4 regions of the Pantoea sp. Lij88 genome follow, and region 2 is predicted to be linked to each of the others. Evidence: predicted binding sites of a transcription regulator. Region 2 holds the regulator's gene; each other region holds the start of a gene.
The links. Region 2 encodes PurR, which represses purine synthesis genes. Its sites were predicted from a motif close to CANGCAAACGTTTGCNTG; they were not measured.

Region 1 (6,046 bases), 1.5 Mb from region 2:
ACGAAGGGGACAATTAAGTCTGTCTTCGAAAGACACTTTGCTCGTTATTTTCTATCAGACAATCTGTGTGGACACTGCGCGGGAAGGTATCTTCAGGTAAGGAGGTGATCCAACCGCAGGTTCCCCTACGGTTACCTTGTTACGACTTCACCCCAGTCATGAATCACAAAGTGGTAAGCGCCCTCCCGAAGGTTAAGCTACCTACTTCTTTTGCAACCCACTCCCATGGTGTGACGGGCGGTGTGTACAAGGCCCGGGAACGTATTCACCGTGGCATTCTGATCCACGATTACTAGCGATTCCGACTTCACGGAGTCGAGTTGCAGACTCCGATCCGGACTACGACGCACTTTGTGAGGTCCGCTTGCTCTCGCGAGGTCGCTTCTCTTTGTATGCGCCATTGTAGCACGTGTGTAGCCCTACTCGTAAGGGCCATGATGACTTGACGTCATCCCCACCTTCCTCCGGTTTATCACCGGCAGTCTCCTTTGAGTTCCCACCATTACGTGCTGGCAACAAAGGATAAGGGTTGCGCTCGTTGCGGGACTTAACCCAACATTTCACAACACGAGCTGACGACAGCCATGCAGCACCTGTCTCAGCGTTCCCGAAGGCACTAAGGCATCTCTGCCGAATTCGCTGGATGTCAAGAGTAGGTAAGGTTCTTCGCGTTGCATCGAATTAAACCACATGCTCCACCGCTTGTGCGGGCCCCCGTCAATTCATTTGAGTTTTAACCTTGCGGCCGTACTCCCCAGGCGGTCGACTTAACGCGTTAGCTCCGGAAGCCACTCCTCAAGGGAACAACCTCCAAGTCGACATCGTTTACGGCGTGGACTACCAGGGTATCTAATCCTGTTTGCTCCCCACGCTTTCGCACCTGAGCGTCAGTCTTTGTCCAGGGGGCCGCCTTCGCCACCGGTATTCCTCCAGATCTCTACGCATTTCACCGCTACACCTGGAATTCTACCCCCCTCTACAAGACTCAAGCCTGCCAGTTTCAAATGCAGTTCCCAGGTTAAGCCCGGGGATTTCACATCTGACTTAACAGACCGCCTGCGTGCGCTTTACGCCCAGTAATTCCGATTAACGCTTGCACCCTCCGTATTACCGCGGCTGCTGGCACGGAGTTAGCCGGTGCTTCTTCTGCGGGTAACGTCAATCGACAGGGTTATTAACCCCGTCGCCTTCCTCCCCGCTGAAAGTACTTTACAACCCGAAGGCCTTCTTCATACACGCGGCATGGCTGCATCAGGCTTGCGCCCATTGTGCAATATTCCCCACTGCTGCCTCCCGTAGGAGTCTGGACCGTGTCTCAGTTCCAGTGTGGCTGGTCATCCTCTCAGACCAGCTAGGGATCGTCGCCTAGGTGGGCCATTACCCCGCCTACTAGCTAATCCCATCTGGGTTCATCCGATAGTGAGAGGCCCGAAGGTCCCCCTCTTTGGTCTTGCGACGTTATGCGGTATTAGCCACCGTTTCCAGTGGTTATCCCCCTCTATCGGGCAGATCCCCAGACATTACTCACCCGTCCGCCACTCGTCACCCAAGAGCAAGCTCTCTGTGCTACCGTCCGACTTGCATGTGTTAGGCCTGCCGCCAGCGTTCAATCTGAGCCATGATCAAACTCTTCAATTTAAGTTTGATTTGCTTAAACAAGTTAAGCGGTGCTCATCTGTAAAACGTCATAATGAATTTCATTATGTGTTCACTCGTGAGGCTTGATATTTTTTTTACGTCCGGAGACGCTGATATCAATCCTGCGAGTGCCCACACAGATTGTCTGATAAATTGTTAAAGAGCAGTGCGAACAGTGCGTTAGCGTCCTGTCGCGAGGTGGCGTATATTACGCTTTCCTCCTGCAGAGTCAACCTCTATTTCAGAAGTTTTTCTCCGGCGGCGCAGTCTCCTGCGCCTCTCAACCCGTTTTCCCGTTGCCGGTGTTCCGTGTTGATGGATGCGCATTATAGGGAGTTGTCGGAGAGTCGCAACCCATAAATTGCATAAAAAAGAGCGTTCGCTGCATTCCACAGCAAAAGCCGCTGTTATACGCAGTTACGCACAATGTTATCCACACAGAGCGGGCTGAATGAATTTAGGCGAGCATCACGCAAACGTTTTCGCTACAATGCCGGGCAATATTCCGGACACCCCTTTTCGGGGCGTTACCTGAGGTTTTGATCTTTTCTTCTTATATAGAAGAGAAAACCGCTGTAAAGCCTGACGTAACGCTCTTATATACGCGAAACAAAGCCAAGGGATAAACCACCATGCAACAACCTCGTCCTGTACGCCGCGCATTGCTCAGTGTCTCTGACAAAGCCGGTATCCTCGAATTTGCTCAGGCGCTCTCAAGTCGCGGTGTCGAACTGCTCTCCACAGGTGGAACCGCTCGCCTTCTGGCGGATGCGGGTCTGGCTGTCACTGAAGTCTCTGACTACACCGGTTTCCCGGAAATGATGGATGGACGCGTCAAAACTCTGCATCCGAAAGTGCATGGCGGCATTTTAGGTCGTCGCGGCCAGGATGATGCCATCATGGCGCAGCACGACATCAGCCCAATCGACATGGTGGTCGTTAACCTCTATCCCTTTGCACAGACTGTCGCCCGTGAAGGATGTTCACTGGAAGATGCGGTGGAAAACATCGACATCGGTGGCCCGACCATGGTGCGCTCTGCTGCCAAGAACCATAAAGATGTCGCCATTGTGGTCAGCAGCGGCGACTACGATGCCATCATTGCTGAAATGGACGCTCATGAGAACGCGCTGACGCTTGAGACCCGTTTCGATCTGGCCATCAAAGCCTTCGAACACACCGCCGCCTATGACAGCATGATCGCTAACTACTTCGGTACCCTGGTGCCTGCCTATCACGGTGAACGCAATCAGCCCGCTGGCCGTTTCCCGCGTACCCTGAATCTGAACTTCATTAAGAAGCAGGATATGCGTTACGGCGAAAACAGCCATCAGGATGCTGCCTTCTATATAGAAGAGAACATCACTGAAGCGTCAGTGGCAACCGCGCAGCAGGTTCAGGGCAAAGCGCTCTCCTATAACAATATTGCTGACACGGATGCGGCACTGGAGTGCGTTAAAGAGTTCAGTGAACCCGCGTGCGTCATCGTCAAACATGCTAACCCCTGTGGCGTAGCGACCGGTGACTCTCTGCTGTCAGCCTATGAGCGGGCTTACCAGACCGATCCGACCTCCGCGTTTGGCGGCATCATTGCCTTTAACCGCGAGCTGGATGAAGCGACTGCGCAGGCGATTATCAGCCGCCAGTTTGTAGAGGTGATCATCGCTCCCGCTGTTTCCGAAGCCGCGCTGAAAATTACTGCTGCTAAACAAAATGTCCGTGTGCTGATCTGCGGTCAGTGGCAAAACCGTACTGCCGCGCTGGATTTCAAACGCGTCAACGGTGGCCTGCTGGTTCAGGATCGCGATCTCGGCATGGTTGATGCCAGCCAGCTACGCGTGGTCAGCAAGCGCCAGCCAACCGAGCAGGAGCTGCGTGATGCGCTGTTCTGCTGGAAAGTCGCGAAGTTCGTTAAGTCCAACGCCATTGTTTATTCACGCGATAGCATGACAATTGGTATTGGTGCCGGTCAGATGAGCCGCGTCTACTCCGCTAAAATTGCAGGGATCAAAGCGGGCGATGAAGGTCTGGAAGTGAAAGGCTCAGCCATGGCGTCGGATGCATTCTTCCCGTTCCGTGATGGTATAGATGCTGCGGCTGCGGTCGGCGTGAGCTGCGTTATCCAGCCTGGCGGCTCCATCCGCGATGAAGAAGTGATTGCAGCTGCGGATGAGCATGGCATTGCCATGATCTTCACCGACATGCGCCACTTCCGCCATTAATCGTTCCGGAGAATAACAGATGAAAATTTTAGTAATCGGCAATGGCGGACGTGAGCATGCTCTGGCCTGGAAAGCCGTTCAGTCGCCACTGGCAGAAACCGTATTTGTCGCGCCGGGTAACGCGGGTACCGCATTAGAGCCTGCGCTGCAGAACGTCGCGATCAGTGCGACTGATGTCCCTGCCCTGCTTGAATTTGCACAGCGCGAAAAGATTGATCTGACAATTGTCGGACCTGAAGCACCGCTGGTGATGGGTGTCGTGGATGCCTTCCGTGAAGCGGGTCTGGCTATCTTTGGTCCGACGCAGGCCGCTGCACAGCTGGAAGGCTCTAAAGCCTTCACCAAAGATTTTCTGGCACGTCACCAGATCCCCAGCGCGGCGTATCAGAACTTTACTGAAGTTGAGCCTGCTCTCGCGTATCTGCGTGAGAAAGGCGCGCCAATCGTCATCAAAGCCGACGGTCTGGCCGCAGGTAAAGGCGTGATTGTCGCGATGACGCTGCAGGAAGCTGAGGATGCGGTTCAGGATATGCTGGCCGGTAATGCCTTTGGCGATGCCGGACACCGCATTGTGATTGAAGAGTTTCTGGATGGCGAAGAAGCCAGCTTCATCGTGATGGTAGATGGCGAGCATGTACTACCTATGGCCACCAGCCAGGATCACAAACGTGTCGGCGATGGCGACACCGGTCCGAACACTGGCGGAATGGGCGCCTACTCACCGGCTCCGGTCGTCACTGATGAGATCCACCAACGCGTGATGGATCAGGTTATCTGGCCAACCGTGCGTGGCATGGCCGCTGAAGGCAACGTCTACACCGGTTTTCTCTATGCCGGCCTGATGATCGATCATACCGGGCAGCCGAAAGTGATCGAATTTAACTGCCGCTTCGGCGATCCGGAAACTCAGCCGATCATGCTGCGCCTGCAGTCGGATCTGGTCGATCTTTGCCTGGCCGCCTGTGACGGCAAGCTGGATCAGAAAACGTCACAATGGGATCCACGCCCTGCGCTGGGTGTAGTACTGGCGGCGGGCGGTTATCCGGGTGATTACGCTCAGGGCGATCAGATTCATGGCCTGCCCCTGGAGGAAGTGGCTGACGGCAAGGTATTCCACGCCGGAACGCGTCTGGAAGAAGACCGGGTGCTGACGAACGGTGGACGCGTGCTGTGCGTCACCGCGCTGGGTGACGATGTGGCTGCGGCGCAAAAGCGCGCTTACGAGCTGACAAAGCCGATCTCATGGCAGGGCAGCTTCTGTCGCCGCGATATCGGCTACCGCGCCATTAACCGCAAATAAGCAAAGGGGGCACAGCGTGCCCCCTTTTCACTTCACATATCTTCTTCTGTCGGCTGCTGCGCGCAGTCATCCTTCTGACTGACCCGCAACAACTGTATCCCTTCAGGCGCTTCAAGCCATGACACCATCAGCGGTGTCGATGCGCTACTCTGCTGCTGTGTCAGCATCTGCAGATCGTCAGCATCAAAAGCGGGTCTGACCTTCTGGCCTTCACAACTCTCCAGCACATTGTTTCCCAGCCAGTGTCCCTGTTTCAGGAACACCTGACCGCTTAACAGCGCATCGCTGAGGTTACGCATCCGCTGAGCGTCAAACTTATAGAGCTCAACCGCATCCGGGCTGACTGCTTCACGCCGCCCTGCAAGCTGACGCTGCATGAAGTTAAGACCACCCGACTGGTCAAAGCGCAGGGTCACATCGTCAGGTTGTTTGCCCTTCACCTGACGCTGAATACTGATTAATGACTCTTCCAGCCAGACATAGTCAGTCACCTCACCTTCCCCGCCACTGAACGGCGTATAGAGGGTGCGGATATGGACCGACTGATGGTCGCTGTTTTTGCGCCAGATACGCACAACGCCACGATCGGCAAGATAGCCACTGGCAGAAAAGGGAGGAATATCCGGAGTTGAGCTACAGCCGAAAAGAAACAGGGAGAGAATCAGAACAGATAAACGCTGGAACAGCGGGGTCATGATGGCTGGCCTCTTAAACAAAAGGGGCGAAACGCCCCCTGTTTTAAAGCTTAACCGCAGTGCGACGTCTTACTTAACGGCGTCTTTCAGCGCTTTACCAGACACGAATGCCGGTACATTTGCTGCAGCGATTTTGATCTCTTTGCCAGTCTGCGGGTTACGACCGGTACGCTCAGCGCGGTGGTTCACTT
Region 2 (6,046 bases):
TGCACTCGAAGTGGTTGATGCAGTGATCGCTAACTGGTCAGCCGATCGTATTGGTATTCGCGTCTCGCCTATCGGCAGCTTCCAGAATCTGGACAACGGTCCGGACGAAGAAGAAGCGGCGCTGTGGTACATCGGCGAGCTGGCAAAACGCAACATCGCCTATCTGCACCTTTCAGAGCCAGACTGGGCCGGCGGTCAGCCTTACACCGACGCCTTCCGTCAGAAAGTGCGTGATCTGTTCCCGGGAGCCATCATTGGTGCCGGTGCCTATACCGTTGAGAAAGCGGATGATCTGATCGGTCGCGGTCTGATCGATGCGGTTGCGTTTGGTCGTGATTACATTGCTAACCCGGATCTGGTTGAGCGTCTGCAGCAGGATGCCCCACTCAATCCACAGCGTCCGGAAAGCTTCTACGGCGGCGGCGCTGAAGGGTATATCGACTACCCGACGCTGTAACCGTTTTGGGCTGCCGTCCGGGATGATGGCGGCAGCCATTATTCAATGGCGATTTTCATCGCTATACTTATCGCCTGGGTCATCCGGCGATGGCGTTTTATTTCAAAGAGGATGTTATGCGTTTACTTCATACCATGCTGCGCGTTGGCGATCTGCAACGTTCTATCGATTTCTACACCCGTGTGCTGGGCATGCGTGTGCTGCGTCAGAGCGAAAACACCGAATATAAATATACCCTGGCCTTTGTGGGCTACACCGACGAGAGCGAAGGTGCGGTGATCGAGCTGACCTACAACTGGGGCGTCGATAAGTATGACCTCGGTAATGCCTATGGTCACATTGCGCTGGGCGTTGATGACGCAGCAGCAGCCTGCGAACGTATTCGCAAAGATGGCGGCAACGTGACGCGTGAAGCGGGCCCGGTTAAAGGCGGCTCCACCATTATTGCCTTTGTTGAAGATCCCGATGGCTACAAAATCGAGCTGATCGAAAACAAAGATGCCGGTAACGGCCTGGGCAACTAAACCTGCCCCTCAGCCTGCCCGTCCGGGTGGGCTGAATCCCCTTCTCTTCGCTTCATCTGCTGCACCCGGCCCCGTTTTTTGCCATAATACGCGCTGCCCTTTTTCTGCAACGAGATCCTGATGTCTGAATCGAATTCCCCTAATGCACTCAATCAACGTTTCCGTGGCTTCTATCCGGTGGTGATCGACGTCGAAACCGCCGGTTTCAACGCGCAAACCGATGCGTTACTGGAGATTGCCGCTATCACGCTGAAAATGGATGAAGAGGGATGGATTCAGATCGACCAGACGCTGCATTTCAACGTTGAACCCTTTGTCGGATCGCTGCTGCATCCCGAAGCGCTGGCGTTTACCGGTATCGACCCGAGTAATCCGCTGCGCGGCGCAGTCAGTGAATATGACGCGCTGCACGCCATTTTCAAAATGGTGCGCAAGGGCATTAAAGACAGCGGCTGCAATCGCGCCATTATGGTGGCGCATAATGCCACCTTCGACCTGAACTTCATGTCAGCGGCAGCAGAACGTGCCAGCCTGAAGCGCAATCCGTTTCACCCGTTCGCCACCTTTGATACTGCAGCGCTGAGCGGACTGGTGCTGGGTCAGACGGTGCTGGCGAAAGCCTGTATTGCGGCGGGAATGGAGTTTGACAGTACGCAGGCACATTCGGCGCTCTATGACACTCAGCAGACCGCGTCACTGTTCTGCGAGCTGGTGAACCGCTGGAAACGGTTAGGTGGCTGGCCACTGCCCTTCGCAGAAGGCGACGCAGAAGCCACGACATCCGCATAAGGGATGCCGCAATGAAAAAGGCCGACATGCTGTCGGCCTTTTTTTATTCTGCTTCTTTAAACTTTTCTGCAGTCTCTTTGATCAGCGTCTGCAGTTCACCACGTTGTAACATCTCAACGATGATGTCGCAGCCACCGACCAGTTCACCATCGACCCACAGCTGCGGGAAGGTTGGCCAGTTAGCGAACTTCGGCATCTCGGCACGAATGTCCGGGTTCTGCAGAATATCCACGTAAGCAAAACGCTCACCACAGGCTGACAGCGCCTGTACCGCCTGTGCAGAGAAACCGCAGCTAGGCAGTTTCGGGGAACCTTTCATGTACAGCAGGATCGGGTTTTCTGCGATCTGGCGCTGAATTTTTTCTACAGTACTCATAATTGCCTTCCTTAATTCGTCACTTCGTGTTTGTTTATTGTAGCGACTTCGCAGCGTGACTGAAAATGAGATTTTGACCGCTGCCCGATTAAATCGCCATCATTGTTAAGTCCTGCTTCGGGACGCCTGATTTCCTGTTTATTAACAGCTGGTAACAGTTTAATAATTCGTAATAATTTCGTTGATATAAGACGCTGAAAATGTTCATTTTCAGCGCGATTGCGTGGGTTGCAAAGATTAATATTAAAAGGCATTACAGTTTTTAAACGAACTGGACTAGAATGGCCTGGGCGCTGATCCTGGATCAGATTAATCTCAACTTTGTCGCGGTGCGTAGTGGCCCTGACAACTTAACTAATCAACGGACTATGCGTTTAATCATTACGCTTTTCATGCTGGCCTTTGCGCAACTGTTTTTCAACGTCGCTGCTGCTTCCCCGCACGCGCCGGTGAACGTCAGTTCGCATAAAGCAGAAAAAAAGAGTGCGCGCGACGATGAGCGCCGCAAGCGTCGCCAGGTAAAAACGGTGACCAAAAAAACTCGCCTCAGCCCTGTTCAAAAACTCAAAACTAAAAAACAGAAAAAAGTCGAACTCACTGCTAAACAGACGCCTGCTAAGAAGACCTCGCTCAAAACCGCCCGTATCAGCAAAACAAAAGAAAAAAATAAAGAGAAGAAACGCTATGGTCATCAGCGCCAGCTGAAAACGGCTGAGGTTATCGCCAGCGAGCCAGGCACCATTAAGATGAGTAAATCCCACCGTCAGCGCTATCAGAAGGCCCGTGAAACCGCGATGACCAAGCTGATGGGCCAGTTGGGTAAACCGTATCAGTGGGGCGGCACCTCACCTCACACCGGTTTTGATTGCAGTGGTCTGGTCTGGTACGCCTATAAAGATCTGGTGAAGTTTAAGATCCCACGTACCGCTAACGAGATGTATCACCTGCGTGACGCGGCACCCATCAAGCGTGAGTCACTGGAGAAAGGCGATCTGGTCTTCTTCCGTATTAATGGTCGCGGTACTGCGGACCACGTCGGCGTATACCTTGGCGATGGCAAGTTTATTCAGTCGCCACGTACCGGAAAAGATATTCAGATCAGCGCATTAGGGGAAGATTACTGGCAGCGCCACTACATTGGTGCCCGTCGGGTGATGACGCCGAAAACCATACGCTGAGCAGCAGAACAGTCAGAAAAAGCCGGGATAATCCCGGCTTTTTTGTTAGTGCAGAATGGCGGTAAAACTAAAGGCCACAATCATCAGCAGACAGCCCGCAGTGGTCATTAACGCCAGTTTAAGATCGGTACTCATTACATGCTCCTTAGTCACACAATTTGTAGGGTTATGGCATTTTCCCACACGACCCGGTAAAAATCTCGTTTTATCCGTCCAGCCTTGTTAGAATCCCGCCTTTGTTGCGCAACGCGCGCAACTCTGATTCCGTTTGCGCATCTTTTAAGGCGTTTATTCTCCGCCAGCGGCCTGTTTACCGACCAGAAAAGCTGCATTTTTGCGGAAAAATCCCTGAGCAGACGCAAACGTTTAACACTACGCTTATCAAAGATTTAGATAAGCACTGGAGTCCGATTTTCATGGCAACAATCAAAGATGTGGCGAAACGCGCCGGCGTCTCAACGACCACCGTTTCGCACGTCATCAATAAAACCCGCTTTGTCGCTGAAGAGACGCGCAACGCGGTCTGGCAGGCGATCAAGGAACTGCACTACTCGCCGAGCGCCGTGGCGCGCAGCCTGAAAGTGAACCACACCAAAACGCTGGGCCTGCTTGCCACCTCCAGCGAAGCACCCTATTTCGCTGAAATTATTGAAGCGGTTGAAAATCACTGTTTTGACAAAGGCTATACGCTGATTCTGGGTAATGCGCACAACGATCTGCAAAAGCAGCGTGCCTACCTCAGCATGATGGCGCAGAAGCGCGTCGATGGTCTGCTGGTGATGTGCTCTGAATATCCGGACGACCTGTTGCAGATGCTGGAAGAGAACCGCAATATCCCGATGGTGGTGATGGACTGGGGCGAGTCGCGCGCCGACTTCACCGACACGGTGCTGGATAATGCCTTCCAGGGCGGCTATCTGGCGGGACGCTATCTGATTGAACGTGGACACCGTGATATTGGTGCTATCCCCGGCCAGATGGAGCGCAATACCGGTGGCGGACGCCATGCCGGTTTCCTGAAAGCGCTGGAAGAAGCGGGTATCCAGCCGCGTGCCGAGTGGATTGTGCAGGGTGACTTTGAGCCGGAATCGGGCTATCAGGCGATGCAGCAGATCCTGTCGCAGAAACAGCGCCCGACGGCGGTGTTCTGCGGCGGTGACATCATGGCGATGGGCGCGATTTGCGCCGCTGACGAGATGGGGTTACGCGTCCCGCAGGATATTTCGGTGATCGGTTATGACAATGTGCGCAACGCCCGCTATTTCGCACCCGCCCTGACGACCGTACATCAGCCTAAAGCTCAGCTGGGGGAAAAAGCGCTGGATATGCTGCTGGACCGCATCACCAGTAAGCGTGAAATTTCACAAACGATCGAAGTCCATCCCACGCTGATTGAACGTCGTTCTGTGGCTGATGGTCCGTTCCGCGACTATCGCCGTTAATCCTCGCTTAACCACTCCTGATTAAGCGTTTGCGCATCACCCAGATAGCTGAGTAACCAGCCTGTCGCCGGTGATGCGCGATCCTCGGCCCAGCTGACGCAGCAGGGGCTATCCGGGAACGCCACCGGCAGTGTCAGTTCAACCAGATCGCCGCTGTCGAGCAGCGGTCTGGCAAGATGACCCGGTACCATCGCCACACACAATCCCGCCTGCACGCACTCCAGACCGGTCTGCCATTCCGGCACCACCAGCCTGCGCTGGTTATCCAGCGTCCACGTCATACGGCGCGGCAGCGCTCGCGAGGTATCTTCCAGCACCAGTGATGGCCAGCTTCGCAGCGTGTCATCATCGATCTGGCTCGCCTGCGTCAGTGGATGATCGGGCGCGACCACGCAGCGCCAGTTGAGGGTGCCCATATCCCGAAACGCAAAACGCCCGCCCACCGGAATCGCCTGGGTGGCCCCAATCGCCACTTCCACCCGGCCATCGGCCAGCGCATCCCAGACGCCATTAAATACCTCATAGCTGATGATCAGTTCCATATCGGGGAAGTGACGATAGAAATCTTTGACCAGTTGCCGGGTGCGCTGAGGTTTGGCGATACGGTCAACGGCAATACTGAGCTGCCCGCGCCAGCCGTTGGCCAGTTGCTGACACTGACGCCGGGTGGCAAGCATTTTTTTGATGACGCTTCGGCCTTCCCGGACAAAATGCTCACCCGCCGGCGTCAGCACCACTTCACGATGTTGACGCTCAAACAGCGGCACCGCCAGCCAGTTTTCCAGCTGGCGCACGGTGTAGCTGATGGCAGAAGGCACCCGATGTAGCTCCTGCGCGGCAGCGCTGAAGCTGCCCCCACGCGCAACCGCGTCAACCACCTCTAATGCATATTCAGACCACATAATCTGCCTTCAAAAATTTTAACAGCAATCGGCAAATATTACCGTTTCACAGCAGCAAACGCACCTTTTACACTCTGCCGCGTTTATCCTGCAAAAATGAGAATGAGATGTTGTCGAACAAAGGATTCATGCCCTACCTTGCCCTGCTGAGCATGCTCGGCTTTTTAGCCACGGATATGTACCTGCCCGCCTTTGGTGCGATGCAGCAAACCTTTAATACCTCACCCGGTCTGATCAGCGCCAGTATGAGTCTCTTTCTGGGAGGCTTCGCCGTGGGTCAGCTTTTCTGGGGACCGCTTTCCGATCGCATTGGCCGCAAGCCAGTACTGCTGGCCGGACTGGCTATGTTTGGTATCGGCTGCGCGGGCATGCTGTGGG
Region 3 (6,046 bases), 1.2 Mb from region 2:
CCTCGTAATTCAGGGATAATCAGTGAAGAATAAACTATTCATCAGGCATTGTAGTCATCGGAATTAAAAATGACAGTCATCGCCGTACCGCCTGATGATGGCTACACTACTCTTTATCATCCCAGAATCAGCCGTAAAGGAGAGTTGTTTGACCAGGGGAACACAACGTCGCATCGTATTTTTTGACCTGGATGGCACTTTGCACCAGCAGGACATGTTCGGCACCTTTATGCGCTATCTGCTGCGTCGCCGGCCGCTGAATCTGCTGCTGGTGGTGCCACTCTTGCCAGTGGTCGGCATTGGCCTGCTGTTTAAAGGCCGGGCGGCACGCTGGCCCATGAGTCTGCTGCTCTGGTCCATCACCTTTGGCCGCTCTGAGCGGACACTGCTGCGCCTCGAAGCGGAGTTTGCGGAGTGGTTCCGCCTGCGCGTCAAAGCGTTTCCGGTGGTGCAGCAGCGCCTGACCGATTACCTCGGCAGTGATGACGCTGACGTGTGGTTGATCACCGGATCGCCACAGTCGCTGGTGGAGCAGGTCTATCATGACTCCGCCTTTCTGCCGCGCGTGAAGCTGATAGCCAGCCAGATGCAGCGCGGCTGGGGCGGACGGGTGCTGGCGATGCGCTGCCTCGGCCATGAGAAAGTCGCGCAGCTGGAAGAGAAAATCGGCACGCCATTACAGCTTTACAGCGGCTACAGCGACAGCAAACAGGACAACCCGCTGCTGTTCTTCTGTCAGCATCGCTGGCGCGTGACCCCGGCGGGTGAGCTGCAACAGCTGGAATAAGTTTTTAAAGGCTCGGTGAGACCGCTATAATGCGCCGCTTTTCAGTCGCCCGGAGTGGTCAGCGTGAAACAACAAGATGAATACTGGATGCGCCATGCGCTTGGCCTGGCGCGCCGGGCCTGGGAGCAGGGCGAAGTGCCGGTGGGTGCGGTGCTGGTTCAGAACGACCGGGTGATTGGCGAAGGCTGGAACCGGCCCATCGGCCAGCACGATCCGACGGCGCATGCCGAGATCATGGCCCTGCGCCAGGGCGGTAAAGTGCTGGAAAATTATCGCCTGCTGGATACCACGCTTTATGTGACGCTGGAGCCGTGCGTGATGTGCGCCGGAGCTATGGTGCACAGCCGCATCACGCGACTGGTCTATGGTGCGCACGACATCAAAAGTGGGGCGGCGGGATCGCTGCTGGATGTGCTGGGCCATCCCGGCATGAATCATCAGGTTGAACTGCATAGCGGCGTGCTGGCTGAAGAGTGTGCCGCCATGCTGAGCGACTTCTTCCGTATGCGTCGCGAGCAGAAAAAAGCGCTGCGTCAGGCGCAGCGCCAGAGTTAGTTCATCGCAATCTTCGGCTCAACGGCCGGATAGCCCTTCGCCAGTTCGGCCTGGGCTTCCGCCTGCTGCGTCAGACGCTTCTCCTGCTCCTGCAGATAGCCCACCAGGCTTATCTGATACTTGCGGATATTCTCCACGTAGTTATAGGCTTCATGCCCACGAGCGTAGCCATACGTCGTCTGGGTGTAGTAACGCTTCTGACTCAGCATCGGCAGACGCAGCTTCACATCCGCCCAGCTGTCTGGGTCACCGCCCTGGCGCGCCGTCAGCTTGCGGACGTCGAGCATATGGGCATAACCCATGTTATACGCCGCCAGCGCAAACCAGATGCGCTCATCTTCCGGGATGCTCTGCGGCACCTTCGCCATCATATCCTGCAGATACTGACTGCCGCCGCGAATGCTCTGTTCGGGATCGGTCCGGTCACCCACATCCAGACTCTCAGCTGTGTTACGCGTCAGCATCATCATGCCGCGCACGCCAGTAGGGGAGGTGGCCTGCGGATTCCAGTGCGACTCCTGATAGGAGATCGCGGCCAGCAGTCGCCAGTCAATGCTGGTGGCGTACTTCTCAAACAGCGGCTTGATGTCAGGCAGCGTGCTGTCGATGGCGCGCAGGAAAGTGCGGGTATCGACATAATCAAAGGTGCCGACGTGGCCGAGATATTTCTCCTCCAGCCGCGCCATCGCGCCTTCTTCACCCATCCCATTAAAGAAGTCGAGCATCGCCGCATTCAGGCTGTCATCATCGCTGTGGCGCACATACCAGGTCACCGGCTCTTCATCGGTGACGTCGAACGCGACCGCCAGCTGTGGATAGACGCGCTGCAACAGGGCGATGGTGACGGAGTCGCCAATGGTGTAATCGAGCTTACCGTCGGCTACCGCTTCCAGCAGGGCTTTCGGACTCTGATCGGTGGAGATCGCCCAGTCCAGATCGGGAAACTGACTGGAACGCGCGCTCTTCAGCGTTGAGAGGTAAGCCGATCCCGACGCAACCGTCAGCCGCCCCTTTAAGTCACCGAGGTTTTTAGGGCGCGGTTTATCCACGCGATAGACCAGCTGCTGCGAAACATTGTAGTAACCTGGCCCGGTCTGATAGCGCGTCAGGCGTTCATTGTTGTAGTTCAGGCCAGCGGCCAGCAAATCGGCTTTGCCATCGTCAAGGTCATCAAACAGATCGCTCAGGTTAGGACGCACCGTCACCTTCAGTTTGACGCCCAGATAATCGGCGAAGCGTTTTGCCAGCTCATAATCCATCCCGGCCGGTAACTGGTTCACTGTGTAGTAAGTCAATGGGGAGTTGATGGTACTGACACGCAGCACTCCCCGCGATTTGATCTGTGAAATCTGGTCCTGCCCACCCCCATACCAGGGAATGGATGGCCACAGCGCTAACGCTAACAGCACGGCAACCAGACCGATAAACAGATAATTAAATTTTAGGCGTTTCAAATAGTTATCTCTCGCTGGCTCTAAGGCCTCTGTCTTTTAAAGGCAGTATTTATCTTCTTTGAACTCCCAGAGCGAGGGGCATTTTGCGCAACTAAATCACGCTGAGCAACTTTTATAGCAGCTTTTGCGCAAATTTCAGGCAAATCCGGGTCGCCAAAAATTGTGCGCAAACGGTTTCGTCGCGAGGTCGCTTTCTCTATAATACGCCCCGTTTTCCCTGTTGCGCCCAATTTGCGTCGCCCGGCGCCCTGACGAGAGACTTATTAATGGAAATTCTGCGTGGTTCGCCCGCCCTGTCGGCATTTCGTGTAAACAAACTGCTGACCCGCTTTCAGGACGCTCATCTGCCGGTGAGTGATATTTACGCTGAGTACATCCATTTTGCTGATGTCAGCGCGCCCTTAAGCGCTGACGAACAGAGCCGTCTGCAACGCCTGCTGAAATATGGTCCCTCTCTCGCTGAACATGCCCCACAGGGTCGTCTGCTGCTGGTGACGCCACGTCCCGGCACTATTTCGCCCTGGTCATCCAAAGCCACCGACATTGCCCACAACTGCGGTTTGCCGCAGGTGCGTCGTCTGGAACGCGGTCTGGCCTTCTATGTCCAGGCTCCCCAGCTGACCGAAGCCCAGTGGCAAACGCTGGGCACATTGCTGCACGATCGCATGATGGAAACGGTCTACAGCGATCTGGCGCAGGCTGAGCAGCTGTTCGCGCACTACACGCCGCAGCCGGTGAAAAGTGTCGATCTGCTGGGTGAGGGCCGTCAGGCGCTGGTTCAGGCGAATATCTCCCTGGGTCTGGCGCTGGCAGACGATGAAATTGACTACCTGGTGGCGGCGTTTACCGCACTGGGTCGTAACCCTAACGACATTGAGCTCTATATGTTTGCGCAGGCGAACTCTGAGCACTGTCGCCACAAGATTTTCAACGCCGACTGGATTATCGACGGCGAGAAACAGCCGAAATCGCTGTTTAAGATGATCAAAAACACCATGGAGCAGACGCCGGACTACGTGCTCTCTGCTTATAAAGACAACGCCGCCGTCATGGAAGGGTCAGAGGTGGGTCGCTTCTTTGCTGACGCCGGAGAGAGCGAATACCGCTGGCATCAGGAAGCGGCGCACATCCTGATGAAGGTGGAAACCCACAACCACCCAACAGCGATCTCGCCGTGGCCAGGTGCCGCGACCGGTTCCGGTGGTGAAATCCGTGATGAAGGCGCAACCGGACGCGGCTCCAAGCCTAAAGCGGGCCTGGTTGGATTCTCGGTTTCGAACCTGCGTATCCCGGGCTTTGAACAGCCGTGGGAAGAGGACTTCGGCAAACCGGCCCGCATCGTCAGCGCGCTGGAGATCATGACCGACGGACCGCTGGGCGGCGCCGCGTTTAACAATGAATTTGGTCGTCCGGCACTGAATGGCTACTTCCGTACCTATGAAGAGCAGGTCACCAGCCACAACGGCACCGAGCTGCGCGGCTACCACAAGCCAATCATGCTGGCGGGCGGCATCGGTAACATCCGTGCCGACCACGTGCAGAAAGGCGAAATCACCGTCGGCGCTAAACTGGTGGTGCTGGGCGGTCCGGCCATGAACATCGGCCTGGGCGGCGGCGCGGCCTCATCCATGGCGTCGGGTCAGTCGGATGCTGATCTCGACTTCGCCTCGGTACAGCGTGATAACCCGGAAATGGAACGCCGTTGCCAGGAAGTGATCGACCGCTGCTGGCAGCTGGGCGATGAGAACCCGATCCTGTTTATCCACGACGTGGGCGCAGGGGGGCTCTCCAATGCCATGCCGGAGCTGGTCAGCGATGGCGGCCGTGGCGGCCGGTTTAACCTGCGTGACATCCTGAGTGATGAACCCGGCATGAGTCCGCTGGAAGTCTGGTGTAACGAATCACAGGAACGTTATGTGATGGCCGTGGCACCTGACCAGCTGGCGCAGTTCGAGGCGATTTGCCAGCGCGAACGTGCACCGTTTGCGGTGATTGGTGAAGCGACAGAAGAGCTGCACCTGAGCCTGGAAGACAGCCATTTTGACAATAAGCCGATCGACATGCCGCTTGATGTCCTGCTGGGCAAAACGCCGAAGATGACGCGGGATGTGGTGACGCAGCAGGCGCAGGGCACGGCCCTCCAGCGCGACGGCATTACGCTGGTCGACGCGGTGAATCGCGTACTGCATCTGCCTGCCGTGGCGGAAAAAACCTTCCTGATCACCATCGGTGACCGCAGCGTGACCGGCATGGTCGCGCGCGACCAGATGGTAGGACCGTGGCAGATCCCGGTTGCCAACTGTGCGGTGACCACCGCCAGCCTCGACAGCTATCACGGTGAAGCTTTTGCCCTGGGCGAACGTTCACCGGTTGCGCTGCTGGACTTCGCCGCGTCGGGCCGTCTGGCTGTCGGTGAAGCACTGACTAACCTGGCGGCAACGCAGATTGGTTCGCTGAAGCGCGTGAAACTCTCGGCAAACTGGATGTCTGCAGCCGGTCATCCGGGTGAAGATGCCGGTTTATATGCGGCGGTGAAAGCGGTCGGCGAAGAGCTGTGTCCGGCGCTGGGGATCACCATCCCGGTCGGCAAAGATTCGATGTCGATGAAAACCCGCTGGCAGGAAGGCACCGAGCAGCGTGAGATGACCTCACCGCTGTCGCTGGTGATTACCGCCTTTGCCCGCGTCGAAGATGTTCGTCGCACCGTGACGCCACAGCTGCAGGCCGAGCAGGACAACCTGCTGCTGCTGATCGATCTGGGCAACGGCGCGAATACGCTGGGCGCAACCGCGCTGTCGCAGGTCTATCGTCAGCTCGGTGACAAACCTGCCGACGTGCGTGATGCCACACAGCTGGCTGGCTTCTTCAATGCGATTCAGGCGCTGGTGGCTGAGCAGAAACTGCTGGCTTACCACGATCGTTCCGATGGCGGTCTGCTGGTGACGCTGGCCGAGATGGCCTTTGCCGGTCACTGCGGCATCGACGTTGACATCGCCTCGCTGGGTAACGATGCGCTGGGCGCCCTGTTTACCGAAGAGCTGGGCGCGGTGATTCAGATCAACGCCGCCGATCGCGGCGCGGTTGAGCAGATCCTGGCGGATCACGGCCTGGCCGCCGCCACGCATCTGCTGGGCAGTGCGCAACCGGGCGATCGCTTTGTGATCCGTTCCGGTGACAGCGCGGTTTACAGTGAAAGCCGTAACACGCTGCGCACCTGGTGGGCAGAAACCACCTGGCAGATGCAGCGCCT
Region 4 (6,046 bases), 1.5 Mb from region 2:
GCTTTGTGTCGATGGCAGCGGCTGATTACGCTATCCCGGCGCTGGGACAGGTTGTGGAGCTGTTTGACGTCGGGCAGCGTCTGTTTGCGGAACTGAAAAAAGCGCCAGGCGTGACGCTGCGCTGTCCGGCGCGCGTCACCCGGGCCCACCGTAGCGAACAGCAGGTTGAGGTGACGCTGGACAGTGGCGAGCAACTCAGCGGCAAACTGCTGGTGGCGGCTGATGGCACGCGCTCGGCGCTGGCCGCCTCGTGCGGTATTCAGTGGCAACGGGACGACTATCAGCAGCTCGCGGTGATTGCCAATGTCTCCACTGCGCTGCCCCATCAGGGCCGCGCGTTCGAGCGTTTCACCGAACATGGCCCGCTGGCGCTGCTGCCGATGTCCGGCAACCGTCTCTCGCTGGTCTGGTGTCATCCGCTTTCGCAGCGTGAACGTATAGAGAAATGGAGCGAGGCCGAGTTCCTCAGCCAGCTTCAGCGTGCCTTTGGCTGGCGACTGGGCAAATTCACCCACACCGGCCAGCGCGAGTATTACCCGCTGGCGCTGCACCGGGCGATGTCGCCGGTAACGCATCGCGTGGCGGTGGTAGGCAATGCGGCGCAGACGCTGCATCCGATTGCCGGGCAGGGCTTCAACCTGGGCCTGCGCGATGTGATGTCGCTGGCTGAAACGCTGGCAGCCGCGCATCGTCAACAGCAGGATCCCGGCAGCTATGCCGTGCTGCATCATTACCAGCAGCGTCGTCAGCCCGATCGTGCCGCCACTATCGGTATCACCGACGGACTGGTCCGCGTTTTTGCGAATCGCTATGGTCCAATGGTGGCCGGTCGTAACCTGGGCCTGCTGGCGATGGATCATCTGCCGTGGCTACGAAATCAACTGGCTGAGCGTACGCTTGGCTGGGTTAAGCGTTAATAAAGAGGCTCAGATGCAAACTTTTGATGTGGTGATTGCCGGTGGCGGTATGGTGGGGCTGGCGGTGGCCTGCGGCTTGCAGGGCAGCGGACTGCGCATCGCCGTGCTGGAAAAATCGCCGGAGCCCCCGCTGGCGCTGAGTGCGTCTCCGTCAATTCGCGTGTCGGCGATCAACGCCGCCAGCGAACGGCTGCTGCAGAAGCTGGATGTCTGGTCGACCATTCTCTCGCTGCGCTGCAGCGCGTATCACGGCATGGAAGTGTGGGATAAGGACAGCTTCGGCTCTATCGCCTTTAATGATGAGCAGCAGGGCTTGTCGCATCTGGGTCATATCATCGAAAACCCGGTGATTCACAATGCGCTGTGGCAACGGGCCAGCGCCTGCAGTGACGTGACGATAATGGCGCCCTCGCAGTTACAACAGGTGGCGTTTGGTGACAACGAAGCCTTTGTTACCCTGCACGATGGCAGCATGTTAAGCGCGCGATTAATGATTGCCGCTGACGGCGCTAACTCCTGGCTGCGCAACAAAGCCGACATCCCGCTGACCTTCTGGGATTACGATCACCATGCCCTGGTGGCTAACGTCCGCACCGAGAAGCCGCACGATGCGGTGGCGCGCCAGGTGTTCCACGGCGACGGTATTCTGGCTTTCCTGCCAATGCAGGATCCGCATATGAGCTCTATCGTCTGGTCGCTCTCGCCGCAGGAAGCGAGCCGTCTGGAAACCATGCCGGAAGCGCTGTTCAATCAGCAGCTCTCCGTGGCGTTTGATATGCGTCTCGGCCTGTGCCAGCTGGCGAGCGAGCGTAAATCGTTCCCGCTGGTGGCGCGCTATGCCCGCAACTTTGCGGCACATCGTCTGGCGCTGGTGGGCGATGCGGCTCACACCATTCATCCGCTGGCGGGTCAGGGCGTTAACCTTGGCTTTATGGATGCCGCCGAATTGATTGGTGAGATTCGCCGTCTGCATCAGCAGGGCAAAGATATTGGTCAGCACCTCTATCTGCGTCGCTACGAGCGCAGTCGTAAACACAGCGCCGCGATGATGCTGGCTGGAATGCAGGGCTTCCGTGAAATGTTTGCCGGTAATCATCCGGCGAAAAAACTGCTGCGCGATGTCGGTCTGAAGCTGGCCGATCGCCTGCCAGGGGTTAAACCTGTGATGCTGAAGCAGGCGATGGGGCTGAATGATTTGCCCGCCTGGCTACGCTAAATCCCCGCCTTTTAATAAGCCAGCGTCTGCTGGCTTTTTTTATATCTGAACCTCTCTGCACCACGAAAAGGCAACGCTGCACCAGCAGGGATCTTCGTTTGATTTATTCTAATTTTGCGGCGTAATTCGCATTACTTTTTCTCATTTATCATTCATCTGGCAGCGGGATTTTTTTAACATCCTGAACGTCATCTCGCATAAATTTGCTGCGTATATTTAAAAGCCCTGCATTTATTGCGCGATTAATCACAAAATTGCAGTTTTTTATCCTGTTGGCCGCGGTTCCTGGTTAGGCTGTGCCTCTGCTTTCGACCCCGGTTTGCTTATGGTTAATCGTCGGATTCGGTGGTAACGTCAGCCCTAAGAGAACGTTTGCGTCGGCACTGAATTCCGGCGCACTTTTGCACTCACTCGCTTCTGCACAGGATGGTTATGACTCAGCAAACACCTCTGTTTGAACAGCATCAGGCCTGCGGTGCCCGCATGGTGGATTTTCATGGCTGGATGATGCCGCTGCACTATGGCTCCCAGATGGATGAACATCATGTAGTGCGTACCGACGCCGGGATGTTTGATGTCTCTCACATGACCATCGTTGACCTGACAGGCCCGCGTACCCGCGAATTTCTGCGCTACCTGCTGGCGAATGATGTGGCAAAACTGACGCAGCCGGGCAAAGCGCTCTACACCGGAATGCTGAATGCGTCGGGTGGCGTCATTGATGATTTGATTGTTTACTTTATGAGCGAGGAATTCTTCCGGCTGGTGGTGAATTCCGCGACCCGTGAAAACGATCTCGCCTGGATCACGCAGCACGCGCAGGGCTATGGCATTACGCTGACGGAACGCGATGACCTGGCGCTGATTGCCGTGCAGGGCCCGCAGGCGCAGCAGAAAGCGCAGACGCTGTTCAGCGAGGAGCAGCGTCAGGCTGTTGCTGGCATGAAGCCGTTTTTTGGTGTGCAGTCAGGTGACCTGTTTATCGCGACCACCGGCTACACCGGCGAAGCGGGATATGAAATCGCGATGCCCGCAGGCGAGGCGGCCGATTTCTGGCAGCGTCTGCTGGCCGCTGGCGTAAAACCGGCTGGCCTTGGTGCTCGCGACACGCTGCGTCTGGAAGCGGGTATGAATCTGTATGGTCAGGAGATGGACGAAGGCGTTTCACCACTGGCTGCCAACATGGGCTGGACGGTGTGCTGGGAACCCGCTGACCGCGATTTCATCGGCCGGGAAGCGCTGGAACTTCAGCGTGAACGTGGCACCGAAAAACTGGTGGGGCTGATCCTCACAGAAAAAGGGGTGCTGCGTCACGGCCAGCCGGTGCGTTTCACCGATGACCAGGGGCAGTCGCAGGAGGGGATCATCACCAGTGGTTCTTTCTCACCGACGCTGGGTTGCAGCATCGCCCTGGCGCGCGTACCGGCCTCCGTCGGGAGCACCGCCATCGTTGAGATCCGTAACCGCCAGATGCCTGTCCAGGTTACCCGTCCCGTTTTTGTCCGCGCCGGTAAACCGGTCGCCCAGTAAATTTTATTCAGGAGAAATGGCCAATGAGCAATGTGCCGAATACGTTGAAGTACCGCGACAGCCACGAATGGGTGCGCAAAGAAGCGGATGGCAGCTACACCGTGGGTATTACTGAACATGCGCAGGAGTTACTGGGCGACATGGTGTTTGTCGATCTGCCGGAAGTGGGCGCGACCTTTGCCGCGGGTGAAGAGTGCGCGGTCGCAGAATCCGTTAAAGCGGCTTCTGATATCTATGCACCCATCAGCGGTGAGATTGTGGCGGTTAACGAAGCACTGACTGACTCACCGGAGCAGGTCAACAGCGAGCCTTATGACGGCGGCTGGTTATTCAAAATCAAAGCCAGCGACGCGTCTGAACTCGACTCGCTGCTGGACGCGGATGCTTATAAGGCTTCCATCGACGAGTAGTCGTCAGGCGGCCTCGTGCAGAGGCCGCAGATTTCTGTTTGCTCTCCGGTTCCCCCAGCCCGATTCAGGATTTACTGCTAATGACTCAGACTCTCAGCCAGCTTGAACACAACGGTGCATTCATTGAGCGCCATATCGGTCCATCACCTGAGCAGCAGGCGCAGATGCTTGACGCGATTGGTGCCCGTTCGCTGGACGCGCTAATCAGCACCATTGTGCCGGCAGATATTCAGTTGCCGGGGCCGCCAGCCGTTGGCGAAGCCGCCACTGAACAGCAGGCGCTGGCCGAACTGAAAGCCATTGCCAGCCAGAACCTGCGTTATAAATCCTGGATTGGTATGGGATACAGCGCGGTCATCACCCCGCCGGTCATCCTGCGTAACATGCTGGAGAACCCGGGCTGGTACACTGCCTATACGCCGTATCAGCCTGAAGTTTCACAGGGCCGTCTGGAAGCGCTGCTGAACTTCCAGCAGCTGACGCTGGATCTTACCGGCATGGATATCGCATCTGCCTCCCTGCTGGATGAAGCCACTGCCGCTGCCGAAGCGATGGCGATGGCAAAGCGCGTCAGCAAGCTCAAAAACGCCCATAAATTCTTCATTGCCAATGATATTCATCCCCAGACGCTGGATGTGGTTCGTACCCGCGCGGAGACGTTTGGCTTCGAACTGATCATTGATAGTGCCGATAAGGCATCCGATCACGACGATCTCTTTGGTGTGCTGCTGCAACAGGTGGGTACCACCGGTGAAGCGCACGATTACAGCGCGCTAATTGCCGGGCTGAAAGCACGCAAAGTCGTGGTCAGCATGGCGGCAGACTTTATGTCGCTGGTGTTACTGGAAGCGCCAGGCAAGCAGGGCGCAGACATCGTCTTTGGTTCCGCTCAGCGCTTCGGTGTGCCGATGGGGTACGGCGGCCCGCACGCTGCCTTCTTCGCCAGTCGCGACGAGCATAAACGCTCTATGCCTGGCCGCATCATCGGTGTGTCTCGTGATGCCGCGGGCAACACGGCGCTGCGTATGGCGATGCAGACCCGTGAACAACATATCCGTCGTGAAAAGGCCAACTCCAATATCTGTACTTCGCAGGTGCTGCTGGCCAACATCGCCGGTCTCTACGCGGTGTTCCACGGTCCGGCCGGTCTGAAACGCATTGCCTCACGCATTCATCGCTTCACCAGCATCCTGGCAGCCGGACTGCAGCAGGGTGGCCTGAAGCTGCGTCATCAGTACTGGTTCGATACGCTGACGGTGGAAGTGGCGGATAAAGCCGCCGTGCTGAACCGCGCCCTGAGTTTTGGCGTTAACCTGCGCAGCGACATCCATAACGCCGTCGGCATCACGCTGGATGAAACCACCTGCCGCGACGATATCCTGGCGCTGTTCGCCATTCTGCTGGGTGAGGATCACGGCCAGGATCTGGAAAAGCTCGACAGCGACGTCGCCAGCGAAAGCCACGCAATTCCTGCTGGCCTGCAACGCCACAGCGAGATCCTGACCCATCCGGTGTTCAACCGTCATCACAGCGAAACGGAGATGATGCGTTACATGCACAGCCTGGAGAAAAAGGATCTGGCGCTGAATCAGGCAATGATCCCGCTGGGCTCCTGCACCATGAAGCTGAATGCCGCCGCCGAGATGATCCCGATCACCTGGCCGGAATTTGCGGAGCTGCATCCATTCTGCCCGGCTGAACAGGCTACCGGTTATCTGCAGATGATCGGCCAGCTGTCGCAGTGGCTGGTGCAGCTCACCGGCTATGATGCACTCTGTATGCAGCCAAACTCTGGCGCGCAGGGTGAATATGCCGGGCTGCTGGCGATCCGCCGCTATCACGAAAGCCGTGGTCAGGGCGATCGCCACCTCTGCCTGATCCCGAGCTCGGCGCACGGGACGAACCCGGCGTCAGCCCAGATGGCGGGTATGGACGTGGTGGTTGTGGCCTGCGATAAACAGGGTAACATCGAC

Region 1: the regulator PurR is predicted to act here: its motif matches at 2,108-2,125, upstream of purH (bifunctional phosphoribosylaminoimidazolecarboxamide formyltransferase/IMP cyclohydrolase).
Region 3: the regulator PurR is predicted to act here: its motif matches at 2,960-2,977, upstream of purL (phosphoribosylformylglycinamidine synthase).
Region 4: the regulator PurR is predicted to act here: its motif matches at 2,495-2,512, upstream of gcvT (glycine cleavage system aminomethyltransferase GcvT).

Annotation. Positions count from the first base shown of each region.
Region 1 covers NZ_CP118269.1:3,746,385-3,752,430, forward strand. The annotation lists tRNA gene PU624_RS21360 (tRNA-Glu) at 1-11, opposite strand, end outside; rRNA gene PU624_RS21365 (16S ribosomal RNA) at 98-1,638, opposite strand; gene purH (bifunctional phosphoribosylaminoimidazolecarboxamide formyltransferase/IMP cyclohydrolase) at 2,271-3,860, shown strand; gene purD (phosphoribosylamine--glycine ligase) at 3,880-5,160, shown strand; gene PU624_RS21380 (DUF1481 domain-containing protein) at 5,193-5,855, opposite strand; gene hupA (nucleoid-associated protein HU-alpha) at 5,925-6,046, opposite strand, start outside.
Region 2 covers NZ_CP118269.1:2,240,983-2,247,028, forward strand. The annotation lists gene PU624_RS14245 (alkene reductase) at 1-457, shown strand, start outside; gene gloA (lactoylglutathione lyase) at 574-981, shown strand; gene rnt (ribonuclease T) at 1,102-1,770, shown strand; gene PU624_RS14260 (Grx4 family monothiol glutaredoxin) at 1,814-2,149, opposite strand; gene PU624_RS14265 (C40 family peptidase) at 2,515-3,324, shown strand; gene cydH (cytochrome bd-I oxidase subunit CydH) at 3,370-3,459, opposite strand; gene purR (HTH-type transcriptional repressor PurR) at 3,741-4,766, shown strand; gene punR (DNA-binding transcriptional activator PunR) at 4,763-5,668, opposite strand; gene punC (purine nucleoside transporter PunC) at 5,776-6,046, shown strand, end outside.
Region 3 covers NZ_CP118269.1:1,020,121-1,026,166, forward strand. The annotation lists gene yfhb (phosphatidylglycerophosphatase C) at 149-787, shown strand; gene tadA (tRNA adenosine(34) deaminase TadA) at 875-1,342, shown strand; gene mltF (membrane-bound lytic murein transglycosylase MltF) at 1,339-2,796, opposite strand; gene purL (phosphoribosylformylglycinamidine synthase) at 3,063-6,046, shown strand, end outside.
Region 4 covers NZ_CP118269.1:769,585-775,630, forward strand. The annotation lists gene ubiH (2-octaprenyl-6-methoxyphenyl hydroxylase) at 1-917, shown strand, start outside; gene ubiI (FAD-dependent 2-octaprenylphenol hydroxylase) at 931-2,133, shown strand; gene gcvT (glycine cleavage system aminomethyltransferase GcvT) at 2,566-3,663, shown strand; gene gcvH (glycine cleavage system protein GcvH) at 3,687-4,073, shown strand; gene gcvP (aminomethyl-transferring glycine dehydrogenase) at 4,154-6,046, shown strand, end outside.